Regions from separate parts of the Cupriavidus sp. 86D6 genome, predicted to be linked through region 1. Evidence: riboswitches for the same ligand, from Rfam matches in the RefSeq annotation. Region 1 holds a riboswitch; the other holds the start of a gene.
What was found. Region 1 has a riboswitch for cobalamin ahead of AC3G88_RS01415 (TonB-dependent receptor plug domain-containing protein). Riboswitches for the same ligand answer to the same signal wherever they lie in the genome.
Positions count from the first base shown of each region.

Region 2: it holds a riboswitch for cobalamin, as region 1 does, so the genes downstream of both, AC3G88_RS05120 (TonB-dependent receptor) here and AC3G88_RS01415 (TonB-dependent receptor plug domain-containing protein) in region 1, are expected to answer to the same signal.

Region 1 covers NZ_JBYPSB010000001.1:292,655-308,677, reverse strand. The annotation lists gene cobO (cob(I)yrinic acid a,c-diamide adenosyltransferase) at 1-161, opposite strand, end outside; gene AC3G88_RS01425 (ABC transporter ATP-binding protein) at 158-967, opposite strand; gene AC3G88_RS01420 (FecCD family ABC transporter permease) at 964-1,971, opposite strand; gene AC3G88_RS01415 (TonB-dependent receptor plug domain-containing protein) at 1,988-3,997, opposite strand; cobalamin riboswitch at 4,074-4,377, opposite strand; gene AC3G88_RS01410 (hypothetical protein) at 4,583-4,906, shown strand; gene AC3G88_RS01405 (cell division protein ZapA) at 4,903-5,226, shown strand; RNA gene ssrS (6S RNA) at 5,557-5,775, shown strand; gene AC3G88_RS01395 (EVE domain-containing protein) at 5,852-6,325, shown strand; gene AC3G88_RS01390 (SIMPL domain-containing protein) at 6,482-7,180, shown strand; gene AC3G88_RS01385 (malonate--CoA ligase) at 7,265-8,818, opposite strand; gene AC3G88_RS01380 (enoyl-CoA hydratase/isomerase family protein) at 8,906-9,715, opposite strand; gene AC3G88_RS01375 (Bug family tripartite tricarboxylate transporter substrate binding protein) at 9,715-10,722, opposite strand; gene AC3G88_RS01370 (malonyl-CoA decarboxylase domain-containing protein) at 10,829-12,277, opposite strand; gene AC3G88_RS01365 (GntR family transcriptional regulator) at 12,330-13,037, opposite strand; gene AC3G88_RS01360 (YjgN family protein) at 13,825-14,898, shown strand; gene AC3G88_RS01355 (M48 family metallopeptidase) at 14,917-15,957, shown strand.
Region 2 covers NZ_JBYPSB010000002.1:1,606-17,628, forward strand. The annotation lists gene AC3G88_RS05095 (chromate transporter) at 1-996, shown strand, start outside; gene AC3G88_RS05100 (chromate resistance protein ChrB domain-containing protein) at 1,033-1,491, shown strand; gene AC3G88_RS05105 (amino acid ABC transporter substrate-binding protein) at 1,910-2,698, shown strand; gene AC3G88_RS05110 (amino acid ABC transporter permease) at 2,785-3,438, shown strand; gene AC3G88_RS05115 (amino acid ABC transporter ATP-binding protein) at 3,467-4,216, shown strand; cobalamin riboswitch at 4,323-4,581, shown strand; gene AC3G88_RS05120 (TonB-dependent receptor) at 4,615-6,837, shown strand; gene AC3G88_RS05125 (DeoR/GlpR family DNA-binding transcription regulator) at 6,967-7,734, shown strand; gene AC3G88_RS05130 (SulP family inorganic anion transporter) at 7,953-9,695, shown strand; gene AC3G88_RS05135 (IclR family transcriptional regulator) at 9,738-10,535, opposite strand; gene AC3G88_RS05140 (IclR family transcriptional regulator) at 10,532-11,314, opposite strand; gene AC3G88_RS05145 (MBL fold metallo-hydrolase) at 11,578-12,537, shown strand; gene AC3G88_RS05150 (FAD-dependent oxidoreductase) at 12,740-14,494, shown strand; gene AC3G88_RS05155 (DUF2783 domain-containing protein) at 14,531-14,740, shown strand; gene AC3G88_RS05160 (MFS transporter) at 14,845-16,023, shown strand, end outside.

The DNA of each region.
Region 1 (16,023 bases):
GACTTGCCCTTGCCGTTGCCGGTGGTGATGACGATCACACCGCGCTCGGTCTGGGCGGCGGCAATCCTGGCATCGACCACCTCCTTCTTGCGGACCATGCGGTTCTTGTGGCGCTCATCGCGGCCGTCGTCGCTCGGGCTCGGGTGTTCGGTATCGCTCATGGTGTCTTTCCGTCGGGGATCAGCGCGGTATGGATGCCGTCGCTGATACTGATAATGGGGGTGCGCAGTGCGTGCGAGCACCGCGCGGGCGTCAGGACCTCGTGCGCCGGGCCGTGCAGCGCGACGCCGTCTTCGGCCATCAGCAGCGCATGGGTGGCGTGCCGGCGCGCGAGCGTCAGGTCATGCAGGATCACCACGGCGGCGTGGCGGCCGGCATGGGTCAGGCGGCGCAGCAGGTCGAGCACCAGGATCTGATGGCGCAGGTCCAGGTGCGAGACCGGTTCGTCCAGCATCAGCAGCGGCGCCTGCTGGGCCAGCACCGCGGCCAGCGACACGCGCTGGCGCTCGCCGCCGGACAGGGTCAGCACATCGCGCGCGGCCAGGGCGTCGAGATCGCACTGGGCCATCACATCGCGCACCACGCGGTCGTCGTCGCGCTTGCCCCAGCCCCAGCCGCTCATGTGCGGATGGCGGCCGATGCGCACCGCATCCTCCACCACCATCGAGAACGTGTCATGTATGGCCTGCGGCAGATAGGCGCGCTGGCGGGCCAGCGTGGCCGGCGCCACCTGCGCGGCGGCCACGCCGTCGATTTCCACGGCCCCGCCTTCGGGCGCGCGCAAGCCGGCCAGCACGCCCATCAGCGTGGATTTGCCCACGCCGTTCGGACCCACGACGCACCAGAGCTGGCCCGCCTGGATGGACAGCGACAGGCCATCGACCAGCACCCGCTGGCCCGCGCGCAGGCGCACGTCGCGCAGCGACAAGACGGGACACGGCGCCAGCGGCTCGGACCATGCGTTCATCGCGGCCTCCGCAGCAGCAGGTAAAGGAAGGTGGGCACGCCCAGCAGCGCGGTGATGACACCCACCGGCAACTGCGCTGGCGCGATCACCGTGCGGGCGATCAGATCGGCCGCCATCAGCAGCGTGCCGCCCAGCAGCACCGACGCGGGCAGCAGCTGGCGCTGGTCGTTGCCCCACGCCAGGCGCACCATGTGCGGCACCACCAGACCGACAAAGCCGATGGACCCGGCCGTGGTGATGGCCGCAGCGATGGCGAACGAGGCAATCAGGAAGGTGGCCAGCCTGACGCGGCCCACGCGCACGCCCAGCGACTGCGCCACGGTCTCGCCAAGCAGCATCACGTTCAGCGCACGCGCCATTGGCATCGCCAGCCCCAGGGCCACGACCAGCGTGGCCAGCGCCCAGCCGTAGCTGGCCGTGCCGCCCAGGTCGCCGGTCAGCCAGAACAGCATGCCGCGCAGCCGCGATTCCGGCGCGATGGCCAGGATCAGCGTGATCAGTGCGCCCCAGCCGGCCGCCAGGATCACGCCGGTCAGCAGCAGCCGCGCGCCGGCCTCGTGGTGGCCGCCCTGGACTTGCGGATGCAACAGGTCGCGCCGCGCCAGCGTGGCCACCAGCAGCATCGAGCAGAGCGCGCCGCCCGCCGCGCCGGACTGGACGACCCACAGCGGCAGCGACAGCAGCATCGCCAGCAGCGCGCCCGTGGAGGCGCCGCCGGACACGCCCAGCACATAGGGCTCGGCCAGCGGATTGCGCAGCAGCACCTGCATCAGCGCGCCGGACAGCGCCAGCAGGCCGCCGCAGGCAAACGCCGCCGCCGCGCGCGGCAGCCGCAGTTCGCGCACGATGGCGCCGGCCGTGCCGGTATCGGCGCCGGTCAGCGCCTGCCAGACCTGCGCGATGTCCAGCGCGACGCTGCCGGCCGCCAGCGACAGCGCGAACACCGCCACCCCGGCGAAGGCCAGGACGGTCCAGACGGTCAGCGCGCGGCGCAGTTCGGTCATGACGTGACGTCAGGCCCTACTTCTGGCGCCAGCCGAGCGTGATGAACCCGGCGCGGCCCTGCGTGTTGTAGGGCCAGGCAAGCTGGTAGTTCTTGTCGAACAGGTTTTCCACACGGGCAGCCACGAACCATTGCTTGTCGATGTTGTAGCGGGCATTGAGGTTGACGATACCGTATCCGCCCAGGACGCGCGCGCTGTTGTCGAGCCGCTCCGACGACAGCAGCCATTCGCCGCCAAAGCGCCAGTTGCCGAAGTTGCGGCCCACGTCGAACGACGCATGGCGCCGCGCCCGGCGCAGCAGCTGGGTGTTGCTGCTCTGGTCCACGGGATTCTGGAAGGTCACGGCGGCGCCCAGGTCGGTACCCCAGATCGTGGCGCGCCACGAGGCCTCGATGCCCTGCACCTTGGCCTTGTTGACATTCTGTGCCAGGAACACGCCACTGCCCACGGCAGTCGACACGATCAGGTCGTCATAGCGCGTCTCGAACGCGGTCACGCGCAGCAGGCCGGCGCTGGCCGTGTCGACCTGCACGCCCGCCTCGGCGGACTTGGCGCGTTCGGGCTGCAGGTTCGGCTGGCCGAAGCCCGGGTAATACAGCTCGTTGAAGGTCGGCGCGCGGAACGCATTGCTGACATTGGCGATCAGCTTGACCTGATCGGTCACGTTGAAGCCATAGCCGGCAAAGAAGCTGCCCTGGTTGCCGAAGTCGGAATAGTGGTCGTTGCGGCCGTTCAGCTGCAGCTGGTGCCGGCCGATCCGGCCTTCATAGCCGCCGTACACCGAGAACACGTTGCGCGACGGCGCGTTGTACGCACTGGACGCCAGCGTCTGCTGCAGCCAGTCGGTGCCGAACAGCAGCTTGTGGTCGGGCGTCAGCGCGTATTCGTTCTGCCAGTTGAACTGGCGGTTGCGCGTGCTGAACAGGCTGTCGAACAGGCCGTTCTTCGTGCCTTCGCTGCGGTCTTCGCTCTGCGACAGCTTGAAATGCGTGGTCCACGCCGAGGTCACCTTGCCGTTGACGAATGCCGACAGCGTGTAGAGCTCGCTGTTCATGCGGAAATCGTCGGTCGGCTTGCCGCTGGTGCTGTCGTACGACAGGTCGCTCTTCGAGTAGTACGCGGCGAAGCCGGCATCCCAGTCGGACGTGAACTTGTGGCGGATCTGGCCCGACACGCTCTTGTTCTCGTACGGGTTGTCGCCGGGGTTCGGCCCGTTGCCGCGCCGGACTGCTGCGGCATTGGCGGCGGCCCACTGGTTATAGTTGATCGACGAAAAACCGTCGGTCTTGAAGATCGAGCCGGTCAGGTTGAACGACGTATCGCCAATCTGGCCGCCGTAGCCGACGGTGCCCTGGCGCGTGTTGTTGCTGCCGTACTCCACCTGCGCATTGGCCGCCGGTGCCTGGCCGGCGCCATTCTTGGTGAAGATCTGCACCACGCCGCCGATGGCATCAGAGCCATACAGCGCAGACACGTTGCCGCGTACCACCTCGATATGGTCGATCTGGTCGGGCAGGATGTTTGCCAGCTGGGCCGTACCGCCGCTGACGCCGGCCACGCGCACGCCATCGATCAGGATCAGCACCTGGTTCGAATTGGCACCGCGCATGAACAGCGACGTATTGGCGCCCATGCCGCCATTGGCGGCGAATTCGACACCGGCCTGGCCGCGCAGCAGCGAGCGCAGGTCGGGCGCCTGCGAATCGACGATGTCCTCCTGGGTCACCACCGTGGTGTGCGGCAGCGCCTCGGTCACACGCTGCGCGGTGCGCGAGGCGGTGACCACCACGGGTGCCAGCGACGGGGGCTGGGCCGCCGCCGGCTGTGCGGCGGGTGCGGCAGGCGCGGCGGATGTGGCTTCGGCGGGTGCGGCAGGCGCGACGGGAGCCGCCCCGGCGGGCGCCTCCTGGGCAAATGCCGGGATATGGGGCGCGCAAAGAACGGCAACGGCCGCCATGATGGCGGGCACGGACGGGCCAACCGGCGGCTTCACCGCGACGGTCGACCTGGATAGCGTGGAACGCATGAGCAGGATGGATGAGAACGGCCGGGCCCGTTCCCCCGCGGACCTGATGGCGAATGGGCGTGCCGCATGGGGTGCGGACGCCCGCGTTCTTCAGGCCGGTATCCGGGCTGACGACATCAGGCAGGCCGCCTTCCCGATGGGCTCCCCGCAACCTCCGGCGAGTCCGTATCAGTGGCCTTGGCCCGCCCTGCGAACGACGCTTGGCGTGTTCGCGGTCGCTTACCGTTGCGGGGGCAGCACAGGTTGGCCTGCCCCGCTCGCGTCCAGCCTGGCCGATCGACGTCGCGCCGGGCTGGCGGGCGGTACCCGGCTCCCTGTTTCCCGTTGAACTGCAGCCCCTGCGTAAGGCGGCCGCGAGCACCTGGAACGTGCGCGAGTGTAGGGAGTTTCAAAGTTGGCGTCAATGCGAGGGATCAAGTTGCCGATATCCGTGATTGACACGCGAAATCGCGCCGTTCGCCGCAGATCGGTGCAACTTCCGTGCGGCAGCAAAGTCTCACCGGTCGCATTGACGGTAGCCCCCGCGTGTGCATCGGCTAGAATCCCCAAACCTGACCCTTACTCCTACCGGACACGACAGGCACTATGCTCAACGAACTCGAACAACTGGCCGCCAAGATCGGGCGCGTGCTGCATCATGCGGACACCCTGGCGGCGGAAAACCAGCGGCTGCGCGCGGAGATCGACCGCCTGCAGGCCGAGGCGAGCACGTTGCGCGCGGACCGCGAAGCCATGGCGGCCGACCGCGAGCTGCTCAACATCAAGATCGAGGAGGCGCAACTGCGCATCCAGTCCATCCTCGACAAGCTGCCCACCGCCAGCGACGCGCGCCAGCTCGACCTGCTCGGCGACGGCCAGTCCCGCGCCGCATCGGAAGGTTCGCAGCAAGCCCCCGGAGAACACGCATGAGCAACAAGCAAGTGGAACTGAACATCGCAGGCCAGCCCTACCGTTTCGCGATCTCGCCGGAGAACGAGGCCGCGCTGCTGGAAGCCGCGGCGCTGGTCGACGACAAGATGAACAAGCTCAAGGGCAGCGTGTCGGCCAAGGGCGTGGAGCGCGTGGCCGTGATGGCGGCCATCAGCATTGCGTCGGACCTGCTGGCCATGCGTCGCAAGCAGGAAGAGGACGGCACGATCCCGGTGGACGCGGTGCGCGCGCGCATTCGCGAGCTGAACGACCGCGCCGACGAGGCGCTGCGCCAGTACGCGCACGTGGGCACGCGCTGAGCCGCCGAAAAAAAACCCTGACGGCAACACTTGAATTGCGCAGCGTCGGCCAGATATGTCGTCCATGTGAAGCCGGTGCCGCGCCCGGCCGCATGATGTGCATGGATATGCCGGTTGTTGTGGAAAATGTAACGTCCCGACGTATCCGGCTTGGTATCACTGACGTCGCGGTGTATAGTGGAGCCACTGCGCGGCGAGACTGACCGACGCAGTTGGATGGTCGGGTTATCGGGCCTGGCCGCCGTTTCCATCCCATCCTAGTTTGAAACGGCAAACGTCTGACATCCCAAGCGTGTTGCACGCACAGGAACCCAAGTCAGACGTTTGACAGTTTCCCTGCCTGGTTCGTGAGGGTCATAAACTCCTTGAACCGATATGCATTGCATGGTGCGGGATCATGTCGTGTGGGCGAGCGCGTTACCGCATTCATAGTCCTGGCTTCGGTCCGGACTCCCTGAGTGGGCGATGTACCCGAAATACGACTTCCGCAGCCACTCTGAACCTCACTTGGGTTCAGGATGCCGACCCAGCGGCCGAGGCGGGGACCCCCTTCAAGTGGTGAAGAGGCGGTGGTTTCAACGAACCACCGCCTTTTTCATTTCAACGCCTGACCTGTCACGGATCCATGCCCGACGCGCGCGCCCGCCAGTACTGGCTGATGAAGTCCGAACCGGATGAAGCCAGCATCGACGATCTGGCCCGTGAAGGCACGCTGCCATGGACCGGCGTGCGCAACTACCAGGCGCGCAACTTCATGCGCGACCAGATGCGCATCGGCGACGGCGTGCTGTTCTATCACTCGTCGTGTCCCGAACCGGGCATCGCCGGCCTTGCCGAGGTCTGCTCGCAGCCCTATCCCGATCCCACGCAGTTCGACCCCAAGAGCCACTACTACGACAAGGCATCCCGGCAGGAAGAGCCGCGCTGGTCGCTGGTGGACGTACGCTTCGTCAAGAAGAGCGCGCTGATCCCGCTGCCCGCATTGCGCGAGCATGACGCGCTGGCCGACATGGTGGTGCTGCGCAAGGGCAACCGGCTGTCGATCACGCCGGTCACGCCGGCCGAATGGCGCTTCATCACCGAAAAGCTGATGAAGTAGCATCTGCGGCTGCAGTCTTCTGGCCGCGCCGCATTTTTTTTGCCCGCCTTAACCCCGATCCGGCCGACCGGCCGTTAGAGCTTTCATGCAGGAGCCCGCATGGAACGAAATGCGAGGCTTCGCATCTGATAGCCATCACATTGATCGGAGAACAATATGAAGAAATTGCTGGTCGCCTCGCTGCTGGGCACTGCCGCCGCCGTGGCCTCGGCCCAGACCGTTGCCGTGCCGCAGCCTTCGGGCGTGCTGTCGTTGTCCGCCGAAGCCGTGACCGAAGTGCCGACCGACGTGGTCACGCTGGTCCTGGCCACCGAGCAGGAAGGCCCCGAGCCTTCCGCCATTTCGAACGCGCTGTCGTCGCGAACTCAGGCGGCACTGACGCAAGCCAAGCGCGTGTCGGGCGTGGAAGCGCAATCGGGCGGCTTCACGATTCATCCGAATACCGACCGCAACGGCAAGATCAGCACGTGGCGCGGCCGTTCGGAGATCATTCTCAAGTCCAAGGACTTCGCCGCCGTGTCGAAGCTGGCTGGCGAGCTGGCCAACCAGATGCAGGTGCAGAACGTCGGCTTCTCGCTGTCGCGCGAGGCCCGCCGCGCCGCCGAGCAGAAGCTGGCCGACCAAGCCGTGGCGGCATTCCGCGACAAGGCGCAGGCCACGACCAAGCTGTTTGGCTTCAGCAGCTTCACGATCCGCGAAGTCTCGGTCAATGAATCCGGCGGCGTGATGCCGCCGGTGCCGCGCATGTACGCGGCCAAGGCCATGTCGGCCGATGCCGGCGCGCCGATTCCGGTGGAAGGCGGCAAGACCCAGGTGACCGTGTCGGTCAACGGGTCGGTGCAGATGGTGAAGTAAGAGACAACGCAACAAGGAACAAGGAAACAAGAAAAAGCCCCGCTCCATTTCATGGGGCGGGGCTTTTTCTCGGATGGCTTCGGATTACAGCGCCGCGAACTGCTGGCGCAGCACGTTCTTCTGCACCTTGCCCATCGTGTTGCGTGGCAGTTCGTCCACCACGTGCACGCGCTTGGGCACCTTGAAGTTGGCGATGCGGCCCTTGAGCGTGCCGATCATGCCGGCCTCGTCGATATCGGCGCCGGGCTTGCGCACCACCACGGCCACCACGGCCTCGCCAAAATCGGCATGGGGCACGCCGATCACGGCCGATTCCACCACGCCGGGCATCTCGTCGATAAAGCTCTCGATTTCCTTCGGGTAGACGTTGTAGCCGCCCGAGATGATCAGATCCTTGCTGCGGCCGACGATGGTCAGGTAGTTGTCCGGCACCTTGCGCTCGCCAGCCTGGCTGACGATGGCACCCCCGAAGCGGCCCACGTCGCCGGTCTTGAACCAGCCATCGGCGGTGAATTCCTCGGCGGTCTTTTCCGGCATGCGCCAGTAGCCCTTGAACACGTTGGGGCCCTGAACCTGAACATTGCCGATCACGCCCGGCGGGCACAGGTTGCCCTCGCCGTCCATCACGCGCACCGAGACGCCCGGCAGCGGCATCCCCACGGTGCCGCCGATACGTTCACCGAGCGCGGTGTCGTACGGGTTCGAGACCAGCATCACGGTTTCGCTCATGCCGTAGCGTTCCAGGATGGTATGGCCGGTACGCTCACGGAAGGCGTCGAACGTTTCCAGCAGCAGCGGCGCCGAACCCGACACGAACAGGCGCATGTTCTTGCAGAGATCCTTGTCGAAACGCGACTCCTGCACCATGCGCACGTAGTAGGTCGGCACACCCATCATCACCGTGCAGCGCGGGATGAATTTCAGGATCTGGCCCATGTCCAGTTTGGGCGCCCAGATCATCTTGGCGCCGGCCAGCAGCGCGCCGTGCGACGCCACGAACAGCCCGTGGACGTGGAAGATCGGCAGCATATGCAGCAGCACGTCGTCGCTGCGCCAGCCCCAGTATTCGTTCAGCGTCAGCGCATTCGAGGCCAGGTTGCGATGCGTCAGCATCGCGCCCTTGCTGCGGCCGGTGGTGCCCGACGTGTACAGGATGGCCGCCAGATCGTCGTCCGCGCGCTGCACGGTCTCGAACGTGTCCGGCTGTGCCGCCGCGCGCTGCAGCAGCGATCCGGTACGGTTGTCGTCCAGCGTGAACACGTGCGCCGTGTTGTGCGCAAACGCCACCTTCGACACCCAGCCGAAGTTGGTGCTGCTGCAAACCACCACCGCCGGCTCGGCATTGCCGACGAAATAATCGATTTCGGCTTCCTGGTACGCGGTGTTCAGCGGCAGGTACACATAGCCGGCCCGCAGCGTGGCCAGGTACAGGAACAGCGCCTCCGGCGACTTTTCCACCTGCACGGCCACGCGCGCGCCGGCCGGCAGCTTCAGGGCGGTCAGCAGGTTGGCAAGCTTGGCCGTGGCGCGGTCCAGGTCGTCCCACGTGTAGTACAGGCCGTCATGCGTTTCGATGCAGCAGGCGCTGCGGTCGGCAGGAAAACGGGATTCGAACAGGGCGAACAGGTTGGCGTTCATGGTACTGAGCAAAAGGGAATGGCATGCCCGGGGACGGCAGGCGAATGCGCTGGGGCAGCCGGCCATGATAGCCGGCCGGCCGACATATTACTCCCCGGTGAAATCCGGAGGCCGGTGCGCCAGGAAGGCGGCCACGCCCTCGGCGTGGTCGCGGCTGCCGGCATAGGCGAAGTGGGCGTCCAGTTCCGCGGCGGTCAGCGGCGCCGGCGCCGGCGACAGTCGGCGGATGGTTGCCTTGTTGATGCGCGCGGCCAGCGGCGCCCCGGCGCAGAGACGCTGCACCGTGGCGGCCACCTCGTCGTGCAGGGCCGCCTCGGGCACCACGCGCGTCAGCAGCCCCTTGGCGGCCGCCTCGGCGGCATCGAACACGCGGCCTTCCAGCAGGATTTCCAGCGTCACCGCGCGCCCTGCCAGGGCCAGCAGGCCCTGCAGTTCGCCGGGCGCCATCGGAAACCCCAGCCGGTTGATCGGCACGCCGAAGCGGCTGCCCGCCGCAGCGACGCGCAGGTCACAGTTGCACGCGATTTCCAGCCCGCCGCCCACGCAGACGCCTTCGATGGCCGCCAGCGTCGGCAATGGACATTCGGCGATGGCCCGCAACGCCGGCGCGATGATGGCCGTGTGATAGCGGCGCACCGCGGCCGCGTCGCCCCGCACCACCGGAAATTCGGCGATGTCGGCCCCGGCGGCGAAGTTGCCGTCGGCGCCGCGCACGACCACGCAGCGCGGCGGACGCGCGGCCGGGTCGGCCGCGCTTGCCACCTCGGCCGCCAGCGCGTCAAACCCCGTGGCCAGCGCCTGCCACATGCCGGCCGATATCGCGTTGAGCTTGCCCGGATGCGACAGCGTGACGGTGACCACCTGGCCATCGCGGGCGAACGTGACATTGCCGCCCATCAGTCGATCTTGGCGCCCGAACGCTGCACCACCTCGGCCCATCGCTTGATCTCGGCGCGCTGGAACTGCGCGAACTGTTCCTGCGTGAACTGCGGGATGTCCGAACCGTTCTGCAGCCAGATGGCCTTCATTTCGGGGCTGTTCAGCGCCTTGGTGGTTTCGGCGTAGAGCTTGTCGACGATCTCCTTCGGCGTGCCCTTGGGCGCCCACAGCGCGTACCAGGTGGACACCTCGTAGTTCGGCACGCCGGCCTCGGCCGCCGTCGGCACGTTCGGGAACGCCGCCGAGCGCGTCTTCGACGCCACGGCGAGGGCCTTGATACGGCCGGCGCGAATATGTTGCGCCGATGAGCCGAGGCCGTCGAACATCAGGTCCACCTGGCCGGCGATCAGGTCGGACAGCGCCGGGCCGGCGCCCTTGTACGGCACATGCGCCAGATCGGTCTGGGTCTGCAGCTTGAACAGCTCGCCGGCCAGATGGTGCGCCGAGCCGTTACCGGCCGATGCGTAGTTGAGCTGGCCCGGATGCGCCTTGGCATAGGCGATCAGGTCCTTCAACGTGTTGGCCTGCACCTTCGACGGATTCACCACGATCACCTGCGGCGGCTGCGCGATCACCGTGATCGGCACGAAATCCTTCTCGATGTCGTAGTCGAGCTTCTTGTAGAACGACGGCGCGATGGCGTGGTGCGCGCCGCCGATGAAGACCGTGTAGCCGTCCGGCGCGGCCTTGGCTGCCAGGCTGGCGCCCACCGTGCCGCCGGCGCCGCCGCGGTTGTCGATCACGAACTGCTTGCCCAGCTGCTTGGAAAGCTGCGCGGTCAACGGCCGCGCGAACGCGTCGGTGCCGCCGCCGGCCGGGAACGGCACGATCACGGTAACGGGCTTGTTCGGCCAGGGGTCCGCGGCCTGCGCGGCCGGCGCATGGAGGCTGGCCCCGGTGCCGGCCACCAGGCCGGCGATTGCAAAGACGCGTGCGAACGCGGTCAGTTTGCGCTGACGACTCATGTACTGTCTCCTCTCTCTACTCACTGCGTGGAAAGTCAATCGAAGTACTGCCTACTGCCACCCACCCGACAAGAAACCTGCCTGGCGTCCGCGCCCGACCCGAGGCCTACAGTAGCTTGGCCACCGCGCGGCTGACGCGGGGGTTGCCATCGCCAAGGCGAGCCAGATTGTCATCCAGCGCCTCGGGCACGTAAAGATAATTCACCATCACCCCGCATGACTGTGCGCGGCCTTTTCGCGACAGGTCGGCGCCCCAGTTCACGCGCTCGACACATGCCCCGTTACCCAGGTGGAAACGCGCCACCGGATCGACCGGCACGCCCTTGCCGCCCTGGCGCACCAGGTAGTGCGCCACCAGCGCCAGCGCCGTATCGCGGATGACAGTGTCCTGCGCGTCGGCCGGCAGCGCGGCAAACCAGGCGGCGCCATCGGCCGGCGCCTCGCCATGCCGTTCGCGCCAGCGCGACACCCGCTTGTCACCCAGGATGCGTGCAACCGACTCGCCGTCCTGCTTGCGCAGCCAGTCGGCAAAGCCCGGAATCGGCGACAGCGTGGCGAACTGCTTGAGCTTCGGGAATTCGCGCTGCAGTTCCTCGATCACGCGCTTGAGCAGGAAGTTGCCGAAGCTGACGCCGCGCAGGCCCGTCTGCGTGTTCGAGATCGAATAGAAGATGGCCCATTTCACGCGGCGCAGGTCTTCCAGCGGCGCGGCCTCGTCCAGCAGCGTCTGGACATTGGCGGCCATCTCGGGCACGAATGCCACTTCCACGAAGATCAGCGGCTCGCGCGGAATGCGCGGATGGAAGAACGCATAGCAGCGGCGATCCGAGTCGAGCCGGTTGCGCAGGTCGTTCCACGACGAGATTTCGTGGACGGCTTCGTAGCGGATCAGCTTTTCGAGCAGCGACGCCGGCGAATCCCAGGTGATCGGCTGCAGTTCGAGCAGGCCCACGTCGAACCAGTTCGAGAACAGTGCCTCCAGGTCTTCGTCCAGCGCCCGCAGGCCGGGAATGCGCTTCTGCCAGCGCAACATGTCCGAACGCAACTGGATCAGGAAGTGCAGGCCGCAGGCGCTGTCGCCGCGCTTGCCGTGATGCGCGGCAAAGCGCTTGAAGAAGCGGATGCGCGCATTCGACAGGGCCTGCGACAGCCCCGAAGCCGCGCCCGCCGATGCGCCGGCCGGCCCGCTGCCGGACGCGCCGCCCGGCGTATCGCGCCCGGCCGCCACGTCGGCCAGCACGCCGAGCATGGCCTGGCGCAGCGGCTCGGCCGCCGCCTGGTATTCATCCTGCCAGGCCAAGGCGGCGGCATTGGCAGCGCCGTCGGTCAGGCGCGCCTCGAAGCACTGGCGCAGCTGTTCGCGCTGGCGTTTGACGGCGCGCGTGGACAGCGTGTGCTGCGCCGGGTCCGGCGCGTCCGTCGCGGCGGGCCTGGGCGCGTCGTCCTTGCGGTTCCACCAGCGCCCAAAGCGCGAGAACAGCGAGTCGCTGACGGGCTCGCTGGCATCGAGCGGAGCACTGACTTTCAGTGGGTCGGCGGGATCGAGGGCAGTCATGGTCGTGTCCTGCGAGGTCGGTGGAGGATGGGCAAGCCGGGTCGGTCGGACGTCAGCCCTGCCCGGCCAGGCGCAGCGGCGCGGCCGGCGGGGCGGCGGCTGCAGGGGTGGGCTCGGCCGCGTCGAGCATGCGCAATGCGCCGCGCTGACGCAACACGTGGGTCTTCATCAACGCCTCGGCCCCTTCGGGGTCGTGGGCCTTCAATGCGGAGAACACCGACAGGTGTTCGGCACACGACTCGTGAATGCGCCCCGGCAGCCGCAGGCTCTTGTGGCGCGACAGGCGCAGCACCTTGCGCAGGTCGCTGACCACGCCCGACAGCCAGCGATTGCCCGCCAGCCGCTGGATCGCTTCATGGATCTGGTAGTTGGTTTCGTAGTAGGCATCGATATCGCCAGCCTGCGCGTAGCGCGCCAGGTCGGCGTGCAGGCCTTCGAGCGCGGCAAGATCGGCCTGCGTGGCATTACGCGCGGCCTCGTAGGCGCAACGCCCTTCCAGCAGCGCCATCAGCGGGAAGATGTCGTCCAGGTCCTGCTCGGTCAGCGCGTTGACGAAGCAGCCACGCCGTGGCTCGAGCCGGACCAGCCCTTCGGCGGCCAGCACCTTCAGTGCCTCGCGCAGCGGCGTGCGCGACGTGCCCAGCGACGCCGCCAGCGCCACCTCGTCAATCCAGGCACCGGGCACCAGCGTGCGATCGTCGATCATCGCGCGCAGCCGGTCTGCCACCTCCAGGTACAGCGCCTGCCTGACGATTCGCATCATGCCTTCTCCCTGCGTTCGCGATGAGGGGGGAAACCACACGGGAACATGCCATGCCGATGCGGCGTCGCGAGAGGCGATTACGCCGCAATAATTCATAATTATGGATTGTGGCGGCGGCCGCAAGCGGTTTCGATGCTGCGGGGCAGCAAGCGTGGCGGATCGGGAACTCGGGGAAAGCGAGAGGTGCTGCGGGCAATCCTCCTGCCTCCCTGCAGGAAGATTGCCCGCGCATGAAAGAACCGCTTGGGTCTTCGACTTGGGCGCCGGGCGCGAGATATGCCGGACGCTTGCGGGTCAGATTCATTTGCCGGCGCTGGCCCCGCGCCTACCCCGTTAAAGCACTCGTCGTCGAGTGCGGATGGTTCCCGTGCCTTTTCCCGTTTGGCTTTTTGTCGTTGCCACGGCGCCGGCGCATGGTCGTGCGCACCCTCCCCCTTCGGGCCGTGTCGGGGCCGTACATGGCGTGTCCCGAGCGATCTTGTAACAGGCTGCATAGCGAGGACCGTGCCACCAGCCCTAAGTCGTTGATTTCATTGGGGAGGACGAAACACGACTTGTGACAGTCGGCTGACGATGTAACAGGATGTTTCTTCGTCGTTACGACCCAGTTACCCTCGCCCTCGTAGCCAACGCGAGCCGCCCCAAGCATTTGTGACCGCAGCGGTACACGTGAGTGCGAGAATGTGTGGTAACGCGCACCAAAGCCGCGTGCCAACTGGTTGCAAACCTGAAACAGGCGCCAGCCGCAAAAAAGCGCCCCGTCACAACTGGAGAGGTCGATTCAATGAACTGGGAAGATCAAAACGGCCTGAAGGCCGACGTCGTCGCGCCGGACAGCCAGGTGCCACGCCACCTGAAATTTGCATTTACCGGGTCGGGGTCCGAGTATTTCCGGATCTGGATCGTCAACACGCTGCTGACCATTGTCACGCTGGGCATTTATTCCGCATGGGCCAAGGTGCGCACGCAGCAATATTTCTACCGCAGCACGCAACTGGACGGGGCCACCTTCGACTACCACGGCAATGCCAAGGCGATCCTCAAGGGACGTGGCATCGTCTTCGGCCTGTTTGCGGTGTATCAGCTGGTCCTCGAATTCTCGCCGCCGCTGGGCGCGGTGCTGGCGCTGGCGCTGGCTGTGGTATTTCCGCTGCTGCTGGTGCGGTCGCTGCGCTTCCGCATGGCCAATTCCAGCTATCGTGGCCTGCGCTTCGCGTTCACGGGCACCGACCGCGACGGCTATACGGTCTTTCTGCTGTGGCCGCTGCTGAGCGGCCTGACGCTGTGGCTGCTGGCGCCGATGGCCCACCAGCGCCTCAAACGCTATCAGCACAACAACACGCGCTTCGGGACCGCGCAATTCGCCTTCGACGGCACGGCCGGTGATTTTTACCGCGTCTACCTGGTCACGGCCGGTGTGGTGCTGCTGTGCCTGGTGGCGGGCGGCCTCGCCGGAGGTGCGCTGGCAGCCGCGGCGGGCGGCAAGGCGGGCTTTGTCTTCGTGGTCATGCTGATGGCGCTGGCGATGTATGCGGGTTTCCTGCTGATCGCCCCGTTCTTCCAGGCCAGGCTGCAGAATGCGGTGTGGAATCACACCACCCTGGCGCCCCACCACTTCCGCAGCGACGTCAAGGCCCGCAGCCTGTTTCTGATCTCGCTCACGAACCTGATCCTCACGGCGCTGACGCTGGGGCTGTTCTACCCGTTCGCGCGCGTGCGGTCGGCGCGCTATCGCGTCGAATCGATGACGATGGTCGCCGTGGGCGCGCTCGACGCTTTCGTGGTCGGCGAAAAGCAGCACGTCGGCGCGCTGGGCGATGCCGCGGCGGACTGGTACGACATCGACATCGCGCTGTAAGCGAAGGAGCGGGCCACCATGATTGCCGCGCAATACTTCGATGGCCGTACGTCGCGCGCGCACCCGGTCGTGCTGCACGTCCGGGACGGCCACGCCGTGCTGCAGGATGCCGGCGGCGACGAACTGCGCCGCGCGCCGCTGGCATCGTTGCGCGTCTCCGAACGCATCCGGCGCGGCCCGCGTCTGGTGACGTTCGCCGACGGGGCCTACTGCGAGATCACCGACCACGCCGGCTTTGACGCCATGCTGGCCGCCACCGGCCATCGGGAAGGCTGGGTGTCGCGCGCGCAGAACAGCTGGCGCCTGGTCGGGCTGTCGATGCTGGGGCTGGTGCTGTTCGTGGCGGTCTCGTACTTCTACCTGCTGCCGTGGACCGCGGTTCTGGTTGCACGCACGATACCGGCATCGCTCGAAGCGCAACTGGGCCGCACCACGCTGGACAGCCTGGACGGGGGCATCGTCAAGCCGAGCACACTGCCGGCCGCCGACCAGCAACGCATCCGCGACAACTTCGCGGCGCTGCGCCGGCCGGCCGATCCCGGCCACGACTACCAGATCCTGTTCCGCCACGGCGGTGGCATCGGCGCCAATGCACTGGCCCTGCCCGGCGGCACCATCGTCGTGACCGACGAACTGGTGAAGCTGCTGGGCACCGGCCCGGCCATGATGGGCGTGCTGGCGCACGAGGCCGGCCACGTCACGCAACGCCACGGGCTGCAGCAGGTGTTCCAGGCGTCGGCGGTTGGCGCATTGACCGCGTACTTCCTGGGCGACGTGTCGTCGCTGCTGGCCACGGTGCCCACGGCGATGCTGGCCATGCGCTACTCGCGCGATCACGAGCGCGAGGCCGATGCGTTTGCGGTGGAAGTCCTGCGGGAAAACCGGCTGCCGCCGTCGGCACTGGCCGACGCGCTACAGCAGCTCGAAGACGCCCACGGTGGGCGCGGCAAGCCAGGCAAGCGGGGCGGCAAGGAAGCCGGGGACGATGAGGAGGCGGGATTTTTCTCGACGCATCCGCTGACCAGAGAACGGATGGATGCGATCCGGAACGCGCGGTAGTTTTGTGCTCCCCTCTCCCGCCTTGCGGGAGAGGGGCTGGGGGTGAGGGCATTGAGGTTCTGCTTG
Region 2 (16,023 bases), on a different contig from region 1:
GCGCAACTGGCGCCTGGGCCAATGGCCGCGCAGCTTGCCATCTATCTGGGCTATGTCCACTACCGCATCGTCGGCGCCACGCTGGTCGGCATTGCCTTTGTGCTGCCGTCGTTCCTGATGGTGCTGGCGCTGGGCTGGGCCTATACGAAGTTCGGCGGCCTGACGTGGATGCAGTCGGTGTTCTACGGCGTCGGCGCGGCGGTGATCGGCATCATCACGCTCAGCGCGTACAAGCTGACCAACAAGAGCGTGGGACGTGACCCGTTGCTGTGGGGCATCTATCTGGTGCTGGGCGCGGTCACGGTGATTACCGAATCCGAAATCGCCTGGCTGTTCCTGGCCGCCGGGCTGCTGGTGTGGTTCTGGCGCGCGCCGCCGAAGTGGCTGCGCGAACGGGGCGTCAATGCCGTCGCCGCCGCGCAGTTGCCGATGGCCGGCGGGTTCGCCAGCAGCCTGGACTGGCCGCTGCTGATGCAGATCGGCGTGTTCTTCGCCAAGGCCGGGGCGTTCGTATTCGGCTCGGGGCTGGCCATCGTGCCGTTCCTGTACGGCGGCGTGGTGACCGAGCACCACTGGCTCAATGACAAGCAGTTTGTCGATGCCGTGGCCGTGGCCATGATCACGCCCGGCCCCGTGGTGATTACCGTGGGCTTTATCGGCTATCTGGTGGCCGGCCTGCCCGGCGCGGTGGTGGCCGCGCTGGCCACGTTCCTGCCCTGCTATCTGTTTACCGTCATCCCGGCGCCTTACTTCAAGAAGTACGGCAAGCGGCCGGCCATCATTGCCTTCGTGGACGGCGTGACGGCCGCGGCCGTCGGCGCCATCACGGGCGCCGTGATCGTGCTGGCCCGGCGCTCGCTGGTCGATGTCCCGACCGTGGCGCTGGCCGTGGTGACCGTGCTGTTGCTCTGGCGTTTCAAGAAACTGCCAGAGCCGGTGATCGTGCTCGGTGCGGCCGTCATCGGGCTGATCGTCTATCCGCTGCTGCGCGGCTGATGTCAGCCGGCGTCGGCGGATGTTCAGGAGCCAATCATGAAATGGATCACGCGAGAACGCCCCAAGATCGACCGGATTGCCTGTCCCTGGCTGGTGGCCCGGTTTATCGATCCTTCGCCGGAGTTTCTATATGTACCCGCCGGCGACGTACTGGCCGAAGCGCAGCGCAGCGGGGCGATTCCCTACGACATACCCGGCGTCGAGCTGTCGCACGAAGGCGACCTGTGCAGTTTCGACGCCTTCCTCAAGAAGTACGGCCTGGCCGACCCTTCGCTCGCCCAGCTTGCCGCCATCGTCCGGGGTGCCGACACGTCGCGGCTGGACCTCACCCGCGAGTCCGGCGGCCTCTATGCCATATCGCTGGGCCTGTCGCAGACCTTTGCCGACGACCATGACATGCTGCGGCAGGGCATGGTGATGTACGACGCCCTGTACGCCTGGTGCAAGCACTGCCAGGCCGAGACGCACAACTGGCCGCCGATCCTGCCGGCCTGAACGATCCCCGCAAAAAGTGCCTTTCAGGTATCAATCACAATACGGATGACATCAGGCGCGGCGCCGATCACGGCCTGCCGCGCCGTGCGTCCCTGTAGAATGTCGGCCTGTTGGCTGGCCACCCGGCGCTGCCCATCGGTCAACCCGGTGGGCCAGGACGCCAGATGGCCGATAGCTCACGCGTTCAGCGACCTCTGCGGATCGCCTTGCCGAATCGCCTGGATTCCGCGCCCACTTCCCGATGTTCACACCATGCCGGCCCACAACCCGGCGCGGCGGGGCAATTGTGCGCGGCGCCCGGGCCTTGCCTGGCTGTGAGCGCCAGCGGCGCCAACGGGCGCGAATGGTGCCGGTGGCGGCGATCCTGCCATCGGTGCGGCGGCACGCGTTGCCGCACCCTTAATCTCTCCTCGACATCATGAAAAAAATAGCAGCCGTTCTCCTGATCTCCGGTCTTTCGTTGCTGGCCGCCTGCGGCAAGAGCGACCCGACGCCGGCGGCAAAGCCTGCCAGCGCGGGCACCAGCATCGTCGTCGGCCTGGACGACAACTTCCCGCCGATGGGTTTCCGCGATGCCAACAACCAGCTGGTCGGCTTCGACATCGACATGGCGAAGGAAGCGGCGCAGCGCCTTGGCATGACGGTGGATTTCAAGCCGATCGACTGGAGCGCCAAGGAAGCCGAACTGAACGGCAAGCGCGTTGACGTGCTGTGGAACGGCCTGACGATCACCGAGGACCGCAAGAAGAACATCAGCTTCACCGCGCCGTACATGACGAACCACCAGATCGTCATCGTGACCGAAAAGTCGCCGATCCAGACCAAGGCCGACCTGGCCGGCCGCATCGTTGGCGCGCAGGACGGCAGCAGCGCCGTGGACGCGATCAAGAAAGAGGCAGCCGTGGCCGCCAGCCTGAAGGAACTGAAGTCGTTTGGCGACAATGTGACGGCGCTGATGGACCTGTCGGCAGGCCGCCTCGACGCCGTGGTGGTCGACGAAGTGGTGGGCCGCTACCTGGCCAGCAAGCGCGCCGGCGAATACCGCATCCTGGCCGAGAACTTCGGCACCGAAGACTACGGCGTGGGCGTGCGCAAGGACGACGGCGAACTGCTGGACAAGCTGAACAAGACGCTGGCCGCGATGAAGCAGGACGGCACGGCCGCACGCATCGCCACCCAGTGGTTCGGCGCGGACATCACGAAGTAAGGACAGCCACCTTGCAGGGGGCGCAGGGTTCGGGAAAGCAAGCAAATTGCACCGGCCCTGTTGCACCTGCATCGTAATGTTTCAGCATGGACTACGTTCTTTCTCTCCTGCCTCCGATGATGGAAGGGGCCAAGGTCACCTTGACCCTGTTCGCCATCACGCTCGGGCTGTCGGTGCCGCTGGGCCTGGCGCTGGCCCTGCTGCGGATTTCGGCGTGGGCGCCGGTCAGCGGCCTGGTGAATGGCTATATCTGGCTGATGCGCGGCACGCCGCTGATGCTGCAGATGCTTTTCATCTATTTCGCGCTGCCGTTCGTGCCGTATGTCGGCATCCGGCTGCCCGATTTCCCCGCTGCGGTGGTCGCGTTCGCGCTGAACTACGCGGCGTACTTCGCCGAGATCTTCCGGGCCGGCATCCAGTCGGTGGAGCGCGGCCAGTACGAGGCCAGCAAGACGCTGGGCCTGAGCTACTTCCAGACCATGCGCCGGATCGTGCTGCCCCAGATGATCGGCCGCGTGCTGCCCCCGGTGAGCAACGAGACCATCACGCTGGTCAAGGACACCTCGCTGATCTACGTGCTGGCGCTCAATGACGTCCTGCGCACGGCGCGCAGCATCGTGCAGCGCGATTTCACGACAACCCCGTTCCTGGTGGCCGCACTGTTTTACCTGGTGATGACGCTGGTTCTGACGTGGCTCTTCCAACGCCTCGAAAAACGCTATGCAAGATACGATCAATGAGAACGCCGGCGTGCGCGAGCGCCCATTGATGGTGTCGGCCCGCGACATTCACAAGTCCTTCGGCGCGCTGGAGGTGCTGAAGGGCGTGTCGCTGTCGCTGCGCAAGGGCGACGTGACCGCCGTCATCGGCCCGTCGGGCTCGGGCAAGAGCACGCTGCTGCGGTGCATGAACCATCTGGAACTGATCGACCGCGGCACGCTGGAAATCGAGGGCGAAGTGCTGGCGGCCACCGACGCCAGCGGTGTGCGCTACGCCAAGGGTGCCGATCTGCGTCGTATTTGCGCCAGGATGGGCATGGTGTTCCAGTCGTTCAACCTGTTCCCGCACCTGACCGTGCTGCAGAACCTGATCGAGGCCCCGATGACGGTCAAGGGCATGCCGCGCGACCGCATCGTGCCGCTGGCCGAGGATCTGCTGCGCAAGGTCGGCCTGTTCGACAAGCGCGACAGCTATCCGTCGCGTCTGTCGGGCGGCCAGAAGCAGCGCGTGGCGATTGCCCGCGCGCTGGCCATGGAGCCGGACATCATGCTGTTCGACGAGCCCACGTCGGCGCTCGACCCCGAACTGACCGGCGAAGTGCTGCGCACCATGCGCCAGCTGGCCGACGAGCACATGACGATGCTGGTGGTCACGCACGAAATGGGTTTCGCGCGCGAGGTGGCCAGCCATGTGGTCTTCATGGACGGCGGCAAGGTGGTCGAGGAGGGCCCGCCGGCGCAGCTGTTCGGGGCGCCCGTTCAGGCGCGGACGCGGGAATTCCTGACGCGCGTGTTCTGAGGCGTGGGCCGGCCCCCGCGGCCGGCGCACCTGGCGCGTGTCGTTTTGTCGCGTTTGTATCAAGACTGTTGCAGGTAGAATGCGCACCGCGGCACACGGTCCTCGTGTGCCGACCGTGACTGCAGGTGCCGGCGAGCCATTCGCCGGTTAAACGGGAAACAGGTGCGTCGCCGATCGTCCAGATTTCGACGAGAGCGGCCATGCCTGTGCTGCCCCCGCAACGGTAAGCAGGTTGGGAACCGTCAGGCCGATCCATCCGGGTCGGCGGTCACTGCGCCAGCACATGGCGCGGGAAGGCGATGGCATCCCGGCGCGAGACGCGCCGCCCTGCAAGCCCGGATACCGGCCTGTTGTCATCATCGAAATCCATTGCCCGGGCGGGGTCGCCTGGCTTCACGATGACACACAATCTGTCCGCGCATTCCGCCGGCCGCTTGCGCTCGGCTCCGTTTCGCCCTGGCTCCGCGCGTGCGCGCCGGCCACATCTGCTGGCTGCCTCGCTTGGCACCGTCGCCAGCCTCAATTTCCCCGGTGCATGGGCCCAGGAGGCCGCTTCCGACCGTAAGGCGGGCACGCTGCCGGCCGTCACGGTCAGCGGGGCGGCTCAGCTTGACCCGCCCGGGCTGGCCCTGTCCGCGCCCGAATACACGGGCAGCCGCCTGGGCCTGACCCCGCTGGAAACACCGGCCAGCGTCGAAGTGCTCGGCGGCGAAACGATCCGGGCACGTGGCGACCAGTCCGTGCGGGAAGCGGTGACGCGCGCCACCGGCATCACGGGCAACCCGGCGCCCGGCAACGGCGGCACGTCGCTGGCGGCCCGTGGCTTTGCCGGCCAGGGCTCGGTCATGCAACTGCTCGACGGCACGCGCATGTACGTGGCCTCGGGCACGGTCACGTTTCCGTTCGATACCTGGTCGGTGGATCGCATCGAAGTGCTGCGCGGGCCTGCATCGGTCATGTATGGCGAAGGTGCCATCGGTGGCGTGGTCAACGTGGTGCAGAAGAAGCCGATCCGCGCGCCCATCGAGAACGAACTCCAGATCGCGGGCGGCACCGGGAAGACCGCGCGCGTGGCGTTCGACAGCGGCGGCAAGGTCAACGACAACCTGTCGTACCGCTTCGCCACCGCGTACAACCGCTCGGCCGGCTGGGTCGATCGCGGGGATTCGAACAACCTGATGGTGTCGGCGTCGGTGCGGCTGGACGTCAATCCGGACTTCAACCTGACGCTGTCCTATGACGACGGCACCCAGCATCCGCAGCAGTACTTCGGCGTGCCGCTGGTGAACGGCAGCCTGGACACGTCGCTGCGCAAGAAGAACTACAACGTCGGCGATGCCCAGATCAGCTACCGCGACCGCTGGACGCGCCTGAACGCCGAATGGACGCCCAACGACCGCGTCACCGTGCGTAACCAGTTCTATTACCTGACCAGCCATCGGCATTGGCGCGATAGCGAGACCTACGCGTTCCTGCCGGCAACCTCGCAGGTGCGCCGCACCGACTATCTGGAAATCCTGCACGACCAGGAGCAGGTGGGCAATCGCGCGGACCTGACAGTCAAGAGCCGGCTGTTCGGGCTGGAGAACGCCACGACGGTCGGCTTCGACATCAACAAGATCAACTTCACGCATTCGAACAATTCGCCGTATGGCGGATCGTCGACGGTCAATGCGTACGACTTCGATCCGGGGATGTTCTTCAGCCCGCCGGGCATCGTCACCTCGCCGCGCCTGCGGACCCACACCACGCAGTACGCGCTGTTCGGCGAGCATCGTATTTCCTTTACGCCGCAGTGGTCGGTGATCGGCGGCGTGCGCTTCGACCACGCCCGGCTGTATCGCACCGATCTGGTCGCCAACACGGGCTGGGAGAAAACCTTCGCCAATACCACGTGGCGCGTGGGCACGGTGTACCAGTTCACGCCGGCGCTGTCGGTCTACGCGCAGTACGCCACGGCCACCGATCCGCTTGGCTCGCTGGTGACGACCAGCGACGCACAGCGCAATTTCGAGCTGGCTACCGGCAAGCAGGTGGAAGTGGGGGTGAAGCAGGCGTTCTGGGGCCATCGCGGCGAATGGACGGTTGCGGCCTACGAGATCCGCAAGAACAACCTGCTGTCGCGCGACCCGGTCAACCCGACGATCACCCAGCAGGTGGGCGAGCAGTCGTCGCGCGGGCTGGAGGCATCGGCCAGCGTGGAAGTGCTGCGCGGCCTGCGCCTGGACATCAACGGCACGGTGCTGCGGGCACGCTACGACGACTTCACCGAGTCAGTGGGAGGCGTGGCGGTGTCGCGTGCCGGCAATGTGCCGACCAGCGTGCCGCAGCAGGCGGCCAACGCCTGGCTGAGCTGGAACTTCATGCCGCAGTGGACGTTCGCCACGGGCCTGCGCTACGTGGGCGGCCGTTACGCGGACACCGCGAACAAGGTGCGCGTGCCGAGCTATACGACGGTCGATACCGCACTGTCGTGGCGCGTGACCAGGCAGGCGGCGCTGACGCTGCGCGTCTACAACGTGTTCAACCGCGACTACGCCGAATCGTTCTCGAACGGCGGCCAGCAGTGGCTGCTGGGCCGTCCGCGCTCGGCGGAACTGTCGGCAAACTTCTACTTCTGAGTGGCGTCGGGCGGTCGGTGGCCGCCCAGCCTCGCCCTTCAAAGGCCGGGAGGGCAAGACTGTCACGGAAGTGTCATATCGCGCGCTTACATTTTCGTTCGACCATGCAACGTGAGCGAATGAGCGTCGATGAGCCTGACCCTGCGGCAACGTGAAATCTTCGGCTGGCTGAATGATGCCGGCTACCTCAGTACCGAACAACTGGCCAGCCGCTTTGGCGTCAGCAGCCAGACCATCCGGCGCGACATCAACGAACTGAGCGTGCAGGGGCTGGCGCGACGCATGCACGGCGGGCTGAGCTTGCCGGCCAGCCAGCACAACATCAGCTACCTGCAACGCAGTACCGCGCATGTGGAGCGCAAGCGGCGCATTGCCGAGGCGGCCATTGGCATCGTCGAGGCCGATGCCACGGTGTTCCTGGGCTATGGCACCACGGTGGCCGACTTTGCCCGCGCCCTGCCGGACGACCTGCCGCTGCGCGTGATCACCAACAACCTGGGTGCCGTGCATGCCTTGGCCGACAAGCCCCGCATCGAAACCTGGGTCACGGGCGGACGGCTGCGTGCCGGCGATTTCGATGTAATGGGCAGTGCCACCCTGGATTTTGTACGACGTTTTCGTGCGCATGTGGCGATCTGCAGCGCCGCCGGCATTGACGCGGACGGCACGTTCTACGAATTCCAGCCGGAGGAGGCCGAATTTAGCCAGGTGTTGCTGTCGCACAGCCATCTGCGCGTGCTGCTGGCCGACAGCAGCAAGTGCCTGCGCCACGCGCCGTGCCGCGTGGCTGGCCTGGACCAGATCGACCACCTGTTCACGGACGCCGAAGCCACCGACGCGCTGCCAACGTTGCCGGGCCTGTGCGAGCGCGCCGGCGTGGCGCTGCACCTGTGCTGAGCCACCGGCACCGCCGACTCACCTGGCGTCTTCCTTCGTCCCGGATACCGGATCGCCGCGATTGACGGCGTGATCGCCCGGCCCGCCCAAGGGGCAGGGCCGTCCGCGAGTTGAGGGGGTGTGTCATGCGCCACATTCGTGCGCTTGCTTTGGCGCATGCGGGACCTATGCTGAATCACACCGATCTCCGGCGTGTCACCACCACAAAAAAGGGTCCCATGGCATCCACCGCGCCTACTCCAACGCCCGCCCACCCGCCGGCCCCCCACTGGCTGCGCTGGCTGCCCGGCCTGGCCATGCTGCGCACCTACGAGGCAGCCTGGCTGCCGCGTGACCTGGCGGCGGGGCTCGTGCTGACGACGATGCTGGTGCCGGTGGGTATCGCCTATGCCGAGGCGTCGGGCGTGCCGGGCGTGTACGGGCTCTACGCGACGATCATCCCGCTGCTGGCCTACGCGCTGTTCGGGCCGAGCCGCATCCTGGTGCTGGGGCCCGATTCCGCGCTGGCCGCGCCGATCCTGGCGGTGGTGGTTGGCATGTCCGGCGGCGACCCGATGCGCGCCGTGGCCACCGCCAGCCTGATGGCCATCGTGGCCGGCCTGTTCTGCATCGTGCTGGGCCTGCTGCGGCTGGGGTTCATTACCGAACTGCTGTCCAAGCCGATCCGCTACGGCTATATGAATGGCATCGCCCTGACGGTGCTGGTCAGCCAGTTGCCAAAGCTGTTCGCCATCAAGGTCGACGATGCCGGGCCGCTGCGCGAGCTGTGGTGGCTGGCGCAGGCCATCGCCGATGGCAAGGCCAACTGGTACAGCTTTGCCGTGGGCGCGGCCAGCCTGGTGCTGATCCTGTTCCTGAAGCGATTCGAGCGCGTGCCGGGCATCCTGATCGCCGTGGTGCTGGCCACGCTGGCGGTCAGTGTGTTCCGGCTCGATCACCACGGCGTGAAGGTGCTGGGCGAAATCCCGCAGGGGTTGCCGACCTTCGCGCTACCGTGGTTCAGCGGCGTGGATATCGTCCGCATCGCACTGGGCGGCTGTGCCGTGGCGCTGATCGCCTTTGCCGATACTAGCGTGCTGTCGCGCACCTATGCCGCGCGCACCCATACGCGGGTGGACCCGAATCAGGAGATGGTGGGCCTGGGCGTGGCCAACCTGGCGACCGGGCTGTTCCAGGGGTTTCCGATCAGCAGCAGCGCGTCGCGCACGCCGGTGGCCGAGGCAGCCGGCGCCCGCACGCAGCTGACTGGCGTGGTCGGCGCCATTGCCGTGGCGGCCCTGCTGCTGGTGGCGCCCAATCTGCTGCGCTACCTGCCCAACAGCGCGCTGGCCGCCGTGGTGATCGCGGCGGCCAGCGGGCTGTTCGAGTTCAAGGATCTGCAGCGCATCTATCGCATCCAGCAGTGGGAGTTCTGGCTGTCGATGCTGTGCTTTGCCGCCGTGGCCGTATTCGGCACGATTCCCGGCATCTGCCTGGCCGTGGTCCTGGCCGTGATCGAATTCCTGTGGGACGGCTGGCGGCCGCATTTCGCGGTACTGGGCCGGGTGCCGGGCCTGCGCGGCTACCACGACCTGAAACGCTATCCCCATGCGGCGCTGATCGACGGGCTGGTGCTGTTCCGGTGGGACGCGCCGCTGTTCTTTGCCAATGCCGAACTGTTCCAGCAGCGCCTGACGGAGGCCGTGGAGGCGGCGCCGAAGCCGGTGCGCTGGGTGGTGGTGGCGGCCGAGCCGGTCACCAGCGTGGACGTCACGTCGGCCGACATGCTGCGCGAACTGAGCCAGAACCTGGCCCAGGACGGCGTGGCCCTGCATTTCGCGGAAATGAAGGACCCTGTCCGAGACAAGCTGCGGCGCTTCGAGCTGACGGAGACATTCTCCAACGCCTGTTTCCATCCCACCGTGGGCAGCGCCGTGGACGACTATCTGGCCAGCATCGGCGCACGGAAACTGGACGAATGACGATGGGGCGAGGCACGGCCAGCGGCTGGGGGGTACGCCGCGTCAGCCCCCGCTGGCGCCCATCGCCCCGAACCGCCACGACAACCGCCGCGCCGCCTGCCTGACCAGCTGGGCCACCTCGCTGTCCAGCGCGCTGTCGAAGCTGCCGCTGCTGCCCATCACGGCGATGACCAGCGCCAGCGCGCCGGTGTGGTCGAACACCGGGGCGGCCAGGGTGTCGATGCCGGGCACGGGGCGGCTGACGGCGTTGTCGATGCCGTCGTCGCGGATCTGGCGCCAGCGCGGGATGGCGGCCTGCCGGATCGCCGCATCCACGGGCACACCCGCCATGCGGATCGCATCCTGCGCCAGCGCCTGGGTCAATACGTCATCGGGCAGATGGGCGGCAAACGTGCGGCCGATGGCCGTGTTGACCATCGACAGCACCGTGCCCACGCGCAGGCTGACGTGCTGCGGACGCAACGCTTCTTCCAGCCGGATCACCGTGGGCCCCAGAGGGCCGAACACCGCCATCGCCACCGACAGGCCCGTGGCATGCGCCAGCGCCACCACCTCGGGCTCGGCCTCGCGCGTGGGCGACAGGCGCTGCAGCGCCACCAGGCCCATTTCCAGCGCCAGCATGCCGGCCTCGAAGTCGCCGTCGGCATTGCGCGTCAGCAGGCCGATCTTCTGCAGGCTGACCAGATGCGGGAACGCCTTGGCCGGCGCCATGCCGGCGGCGCGCGCCAGTTCGCCCAGCGATAGCGGACGGCCGGCGTCGGCCAGCGCATTGAGCAACTGGCCGGTATTGTCGAGCGACTGGATGCCGCGCTGGGGTTTGCTCTCTTCCAGTTCGGTCATGTCGCCTCCATTGCCCGCGCGATGTCGTCGATGGCCCCGCGCAGCATGCGTGCCACCGGGCCTTGCCAGTCGACGTCGATGGCGCCCGTGGAGCCGATGGCGGTCAGTACCAGGCGCAGCGTGCCGTCGGCATCGACCAGCGGCATCGCCAGGCTGCTGACTGCCGGGCTGGGCGTATCGATGCTGCGTTCCATGCCGCGCTGGCGCACGGCGGCCAGTTGATCCATGAAGGCGGGCAGGGCATCCGCGGAAGACGCACCAGCCTCTTGCTGGCGCCAGATCGGCTGCCAGTGCGCTGGCGGCTGGAACGCGCAGTACGTGCGGCCGGTGGCCGTGGTGGCCAGGGCCATGACCGTACCCACGTGCAGGTTGACGTGCAGCGGCGACCCGGCGGACGCGTAATGGACGATGGTCGGCCCCTGCGGCGTGGGCAGGCTGACGGCCACGTTCCAGCCGATGGCCGAGGCCAGCGCCTGCACGGGCGGCACGGCCGCCCGGTACGCCGGCGTGTGGTCCAGATGCAGCATGCCCAGGCGCAAGGCCAGCGGCCCCGGTTCGTAGCTGCCGTCGAGATGATCGCGCTTGATGAGCCCCAGGCGCGTCAGGCTGACCAGATAGGTATGCGCCTGCGCCGGCGCCAGTTGCGCGGCGGCGGCCAGTTCGGCCAGGGCCAGCGGCCGGCGCGCATCGGCCAGCGCCTGCAGCAGGCGGCCGCCCACCTCCACGCTCTGGATGCCGCGTTGTGTCTTGCCGGCGGATTCGCCCGGGGGTCTTGCCATGCCTGCGTGCTGCCTGTCTGTCGGAAAGAGCCCAATGGTACGCGATGCATCGCCAGCGGGCGGCCTGTCAGGCGCTTGTCGCGGCGCCTCGGCATCGGGGTTTTCCCGCGTCCCCTACGCTGCGACAAGGCTTGGCGGGTAATTTAGCAAATAGCAATCGTATTTGCCATTGACTAAAAATAGCCGTCTTCCTAAGATTCATTCACGCCGATCCCCCGCGTGATCGCCCGACCCATCCCCCTACACAAGACAACGAGGCAGACATGGCAAAAGCATTCGCATCCCAGGCCGACCTGGAAGCCAAGCAGATCACCTTCACCCAGCTTTCGGAAAACGCCTGGGCCTATACGGCCGAGGGCGATCCCAATTCGGGCGTGATCATTGGCGACGACGGCGTGATGATCGTGGACACCACCGCCACGCCGGCCATGGCGCAGGACCTGATTGCCCGCATCCGCGAGATCACCGACAAGCCGATCAAGTACGTGGTGCTGTCGCACTACCACGCGGTGCGCGTGCTGGGCGCGTCGGCCTACTTTGCCGAGGGCGCGCAGCAGGTCATGGCCAGCCGGGGCACCTACGAGATGATCGTGGAGCGCGGCGAGGCCGACATGAAATCCGAGATCGAACGCTTTCCGCGCCTGTTCGCCGGCGTGGAAACCGTGCCGGGCCTGACCTGGCCGACGCTGGTCTTCGAGCGCGAGATCACGCTGTTCATGGGCAAGCTCGAAGTGCGCATCGCCCACCTGGGCGCCGGCCACACCAAGGGCGACACCGTGGTGTGGCTGCCGCAGCAGAAGGTGCTGTTCTCGGGCGACCTGGTGGAGTACGACGCCGCCTGCTACTGCGGCGACGCCCAGCTCGAACAATGGCCGGCCACGCTGGACGCGCTGGCCGCGCTGCAGCCCGAAAAGCTGGTGCCGGGCCGCGGCCCCGCGCTGACCACCCCGGCCGACGTGGCCAAGGGTCTGGCCTACACCAAGGATTTCGTCTCCACACTGCTGCAGGCCGGCCGCGAAGCCGTGGCCGACAAGCTCGACCTGAAGGCCGCCATGGCGCATACGCGCAAGTTGATGGACCCGAAGTTCGGCCACGTATTCATCTACGAGCACTGCCTGCCGTTCGACGTGTCGCGCGCGTTCGACGAGGCGTCCGGCATCACGCATCCGCGCATCTGGACGGCGCAGCGCGATCAGGAGATGTGGGCGGCGTTGCAGGCGTAAGCCGGCATAAGCCGGTGCAAGCCGGTGCGATGGTTTTCTCCCCTCTCCCGCACGGCGGGAGAGGGGCGGGGGAGAGGGCAGGGCAGTTCCCTTGGCCACGGGTAGCAGGCGGAACCGCCAGCCCCTCTCCCCCAACCGCTCTTCCACGTCGCGGGACAGCGGAGCAAAAGAACGCAACCACATACAAGTGGACGGAGACACCATGAGCAGTACCGAAGTCGACATCGACTACCAGAAGCAGACGTATGCCTACATGCCCTGTGCCGAGCAGCAGCCGGGCCACCGGGCCGAGGGCCCGCATCCCGTGATCGTGGTGGGCGCGGGGCCGGTGGGGCTGGCCACCGCGATCGACCTGGCGCGCCACGACGTGCCGGTGGTGCTGGTCGATGACGACTGCACGCTGTCCACCGGCTCGCGGGCGATCTGCTTTGCCAAGCGCACGCTGGACATCTTCGACCGCCTGGGCTGCGGCGACCGCATGGTCGACAAGGGCGTGCGCTGGCATGTGGGCAAGGTGTTCCTGCAGGACCGCCAGATCTACGCGTTCGACCTGCTGCCCGAGGCCGGCCATCGTCGTCCGGCATTCATCAACCTGCAGCAGTATTACGTCGAGGGCTACCTGCTCGATTGCGCGCGGGCGATGCCCAATATCGACATCCGCTGGAAGAGCCGCGCCGTGGCCGTGGCGCAGCACCCGGACCACGTGGCGCTGACCATCGAGACCCCCGACGGCTGCTACACGCTGTGCGGCCGCTACGTGGTGGCGGCCGACGGCTCGCGCAGCCCGCTGCGCAAGATGCTGGGGCAGGAAAGCCATGGCCACACGTTCCGCGACCGCTTCCTGATTGCCGATGTGAAGATGGAGGCGCCGTTTCCGGCCGAACGCTGGTTCTGGTTCGATCCGCCGTTCCATCCGAACCAGTCGGTGCTGCTGCACCGCCAGCCCGACAACGTCTGGCGCATCGACTTCCAGCTGGGCTGGGATGCCGACCCCGTGGCCGAGAAGGCGCCCGAGCGCGTGATCCCCCGCGTGCAGGCGCTGCTGGGCCCCGACGCGAAGTTCGAACTCGAATGGGTCAGCGTCTACACGTTTGCCTGCGTGCGCATGGACAGCTTCCGCCATGGCCGCGTGCTGTTTGCCGGCGATGCCGCGCACGGGGTGTCCCCGTTCGGCGCGCGTGGCGCCAACAGCGGCGTGCAGGACGCCGAGAACCTGGCCTGGAAACTGGCCTATGTGCTGCAGGGCAAGGCGCCCGACAGCCTGCTGGACACCTACGCCAGCGAACGCGAATACGCGGCCGACGAGAACATTCGCAATTCCACGCGCGCCACCGATTTCATCACGCCGAAGAGCGCGGTCAGCCGGGTGTTCCGCGATGCCGTGCTGACGCTCGCGCGCGATCACGCGTTCGCGCGGCAGCTGGTCAACAGCGGTCGTCTGTCGGTGCCGGCGGTGCTGCACGATTCGACGCTCAACACGGCCGATGCCGATGCATTCGGCGGCGCCATGGCGCCGGGGGCGGCATGCGTGGACGCACCGGTTGCCGATGCGGCCGGCAAGCCGTGGCTGCTGCAGCACCTGGGCAACGCGTTCGTGGTGCTGGTGTTCGGCCCGCCGGCCGGGCTCGATGCCGCGCAGGCCGAGGCGCTGCGCACGCTGCAGCAGGGCGGCATTCCGCTGCGCGTGGTGTTTGTCACCGACCCGGCCATTTCGGCATCGGCACAGGCGTGGCCCGGCGCCACGGTGCTGCGCGATGCCGAAGGCCTGGCCGCCAGCCGCTACGACGCGCGTGCCGGCACCTGCTACCTGATCCGGCCGGACCAGCACGTTTGCGCGCGCTGGCGCGGTGTCGATGTGGCTGGCATCGCCGCTGCACTGGCCCGTGCCACCGGCAATGCGCCGGTATCCCGGACCCTGACGCCCTCCGCCCCGGTGCAGGCAGCGGCCCTGGCCTGAAGCCCTGAACCCAGCCAACCGAAGGAGACAGGCCCCATGCCGCTCAATACCGCCCCCAACCTTGCGCGCCCCGACGACTTCTACGAGGCGCTGATCGACATGCACCGCGGCCTCGACGACGCCGCCAGCCAGGCCGTCAACGCGCGGCTGATCCTGCTGCTGGCCAACCATATCGGCGACCACGACACACTGGTCGAGGCCATGCAGCTGGCCCGTGCGGCAGCCGAAGCGCCCACGCCGGCCTAGTTCCGCCTAGCCACCACCCGACCCGCGATCGACCTCCGCAGGGGCGCAATCCGACGCCCCGGGGGCGACTCGCGCCTGCCACCCCACTGAATCCGGAGACAACCATGCACACCCACAGCTTGGGCGCCGCCCCCGCCGTGCCCGACATCTCGTCCGACCCCTTGCCACAGAGCCTGCCGCTGCCGCAGGAAGACGCGCTGTACCGCAAGGTCTGGCTGCGCATCATCCCGTTCCTGTTCGTCTGCTACGTGGTGTCGTTCCTGGACCGCATCAACATCGGTTTCGCGCAGTTGCAGATGAAGCAGGACCTGGGCTTCAGCGACGCGATGTACGGCCTGGGCGCCGCCGTGTTCTACGTGGGCTACGTGCTCTGCGAGGTGCCCAGCAACATGCTGCTGGCGCGTTTCGGGGCGCGCCGGACGTTCACGCGCATCATGGTGCTGTGGGGCGTGGCGTCGGTCGGCATGATGCTGGTGTCGCAGCCGTCTCACTTCTATTTGCTGCGCTTCCTGCTGGGCGTGTTCGAGGCGGGCTTCTTCCCGGGCATCGTGCTGTACCTGACCTACTGGTTTCCGGCGCGCCGCCGTGCCGCGGTGATGGCGATCTTCTTTGCCGGCGTGGCGGTGGCCGGGGTGCTGGGCGGGCTGGTGTCCGGCTGGATCATGCGCGACATGGCCGGCGTGCTGGGCATGCACGGCTGGCAATGGATGTTCGCCATCGAAGGCGCACCGGCCGTGCTGCTGGGGCTGGTGGCGGCGTTCTGTCTGGTCGATGGCCCGCGCCAGGCGCGCTGGCTGACGCCTGCCGAGCAGGACTACCTGGTGGCCCAGCGCGCGGCAGAGACGCAAGGCGGGGGCGGCCACGCCCATTCGCTGCAGGCGCTGGGTCAGGCGCTGCGCAATCCGCGCCTGTATCTGTTCGCGTTCATCTACTTCGCGCTGACCTGCGGATCGCTGACGCTGTCGTTCTGGATGCCGCTGATGATCCGGGACTTCGGCATCCGCGACGTGATGGCGATCAGCCTGTACTCGGTGATCCCGAATGCGATCGGCGCGGTTGGGCTGATCCTGATCGCGCGCCGCTCCGACCGGCTGGGCGAGCGCCATGGGCACTTCCTGTGCTGCACCGCCGGCGGCGCGCTGGCCCTGGCGGCGCTGACGCTGCACGTGCCGAGCCTGAGCGTGTCGCTGGCGATGCTCTCGGTGGCGGCCGTGCTGATCTTCGCCGCCTTGCCGATCTTCTGGTCGCTGCCGCCCAGCCACCTGCCGGCCCAGACCGCCGCC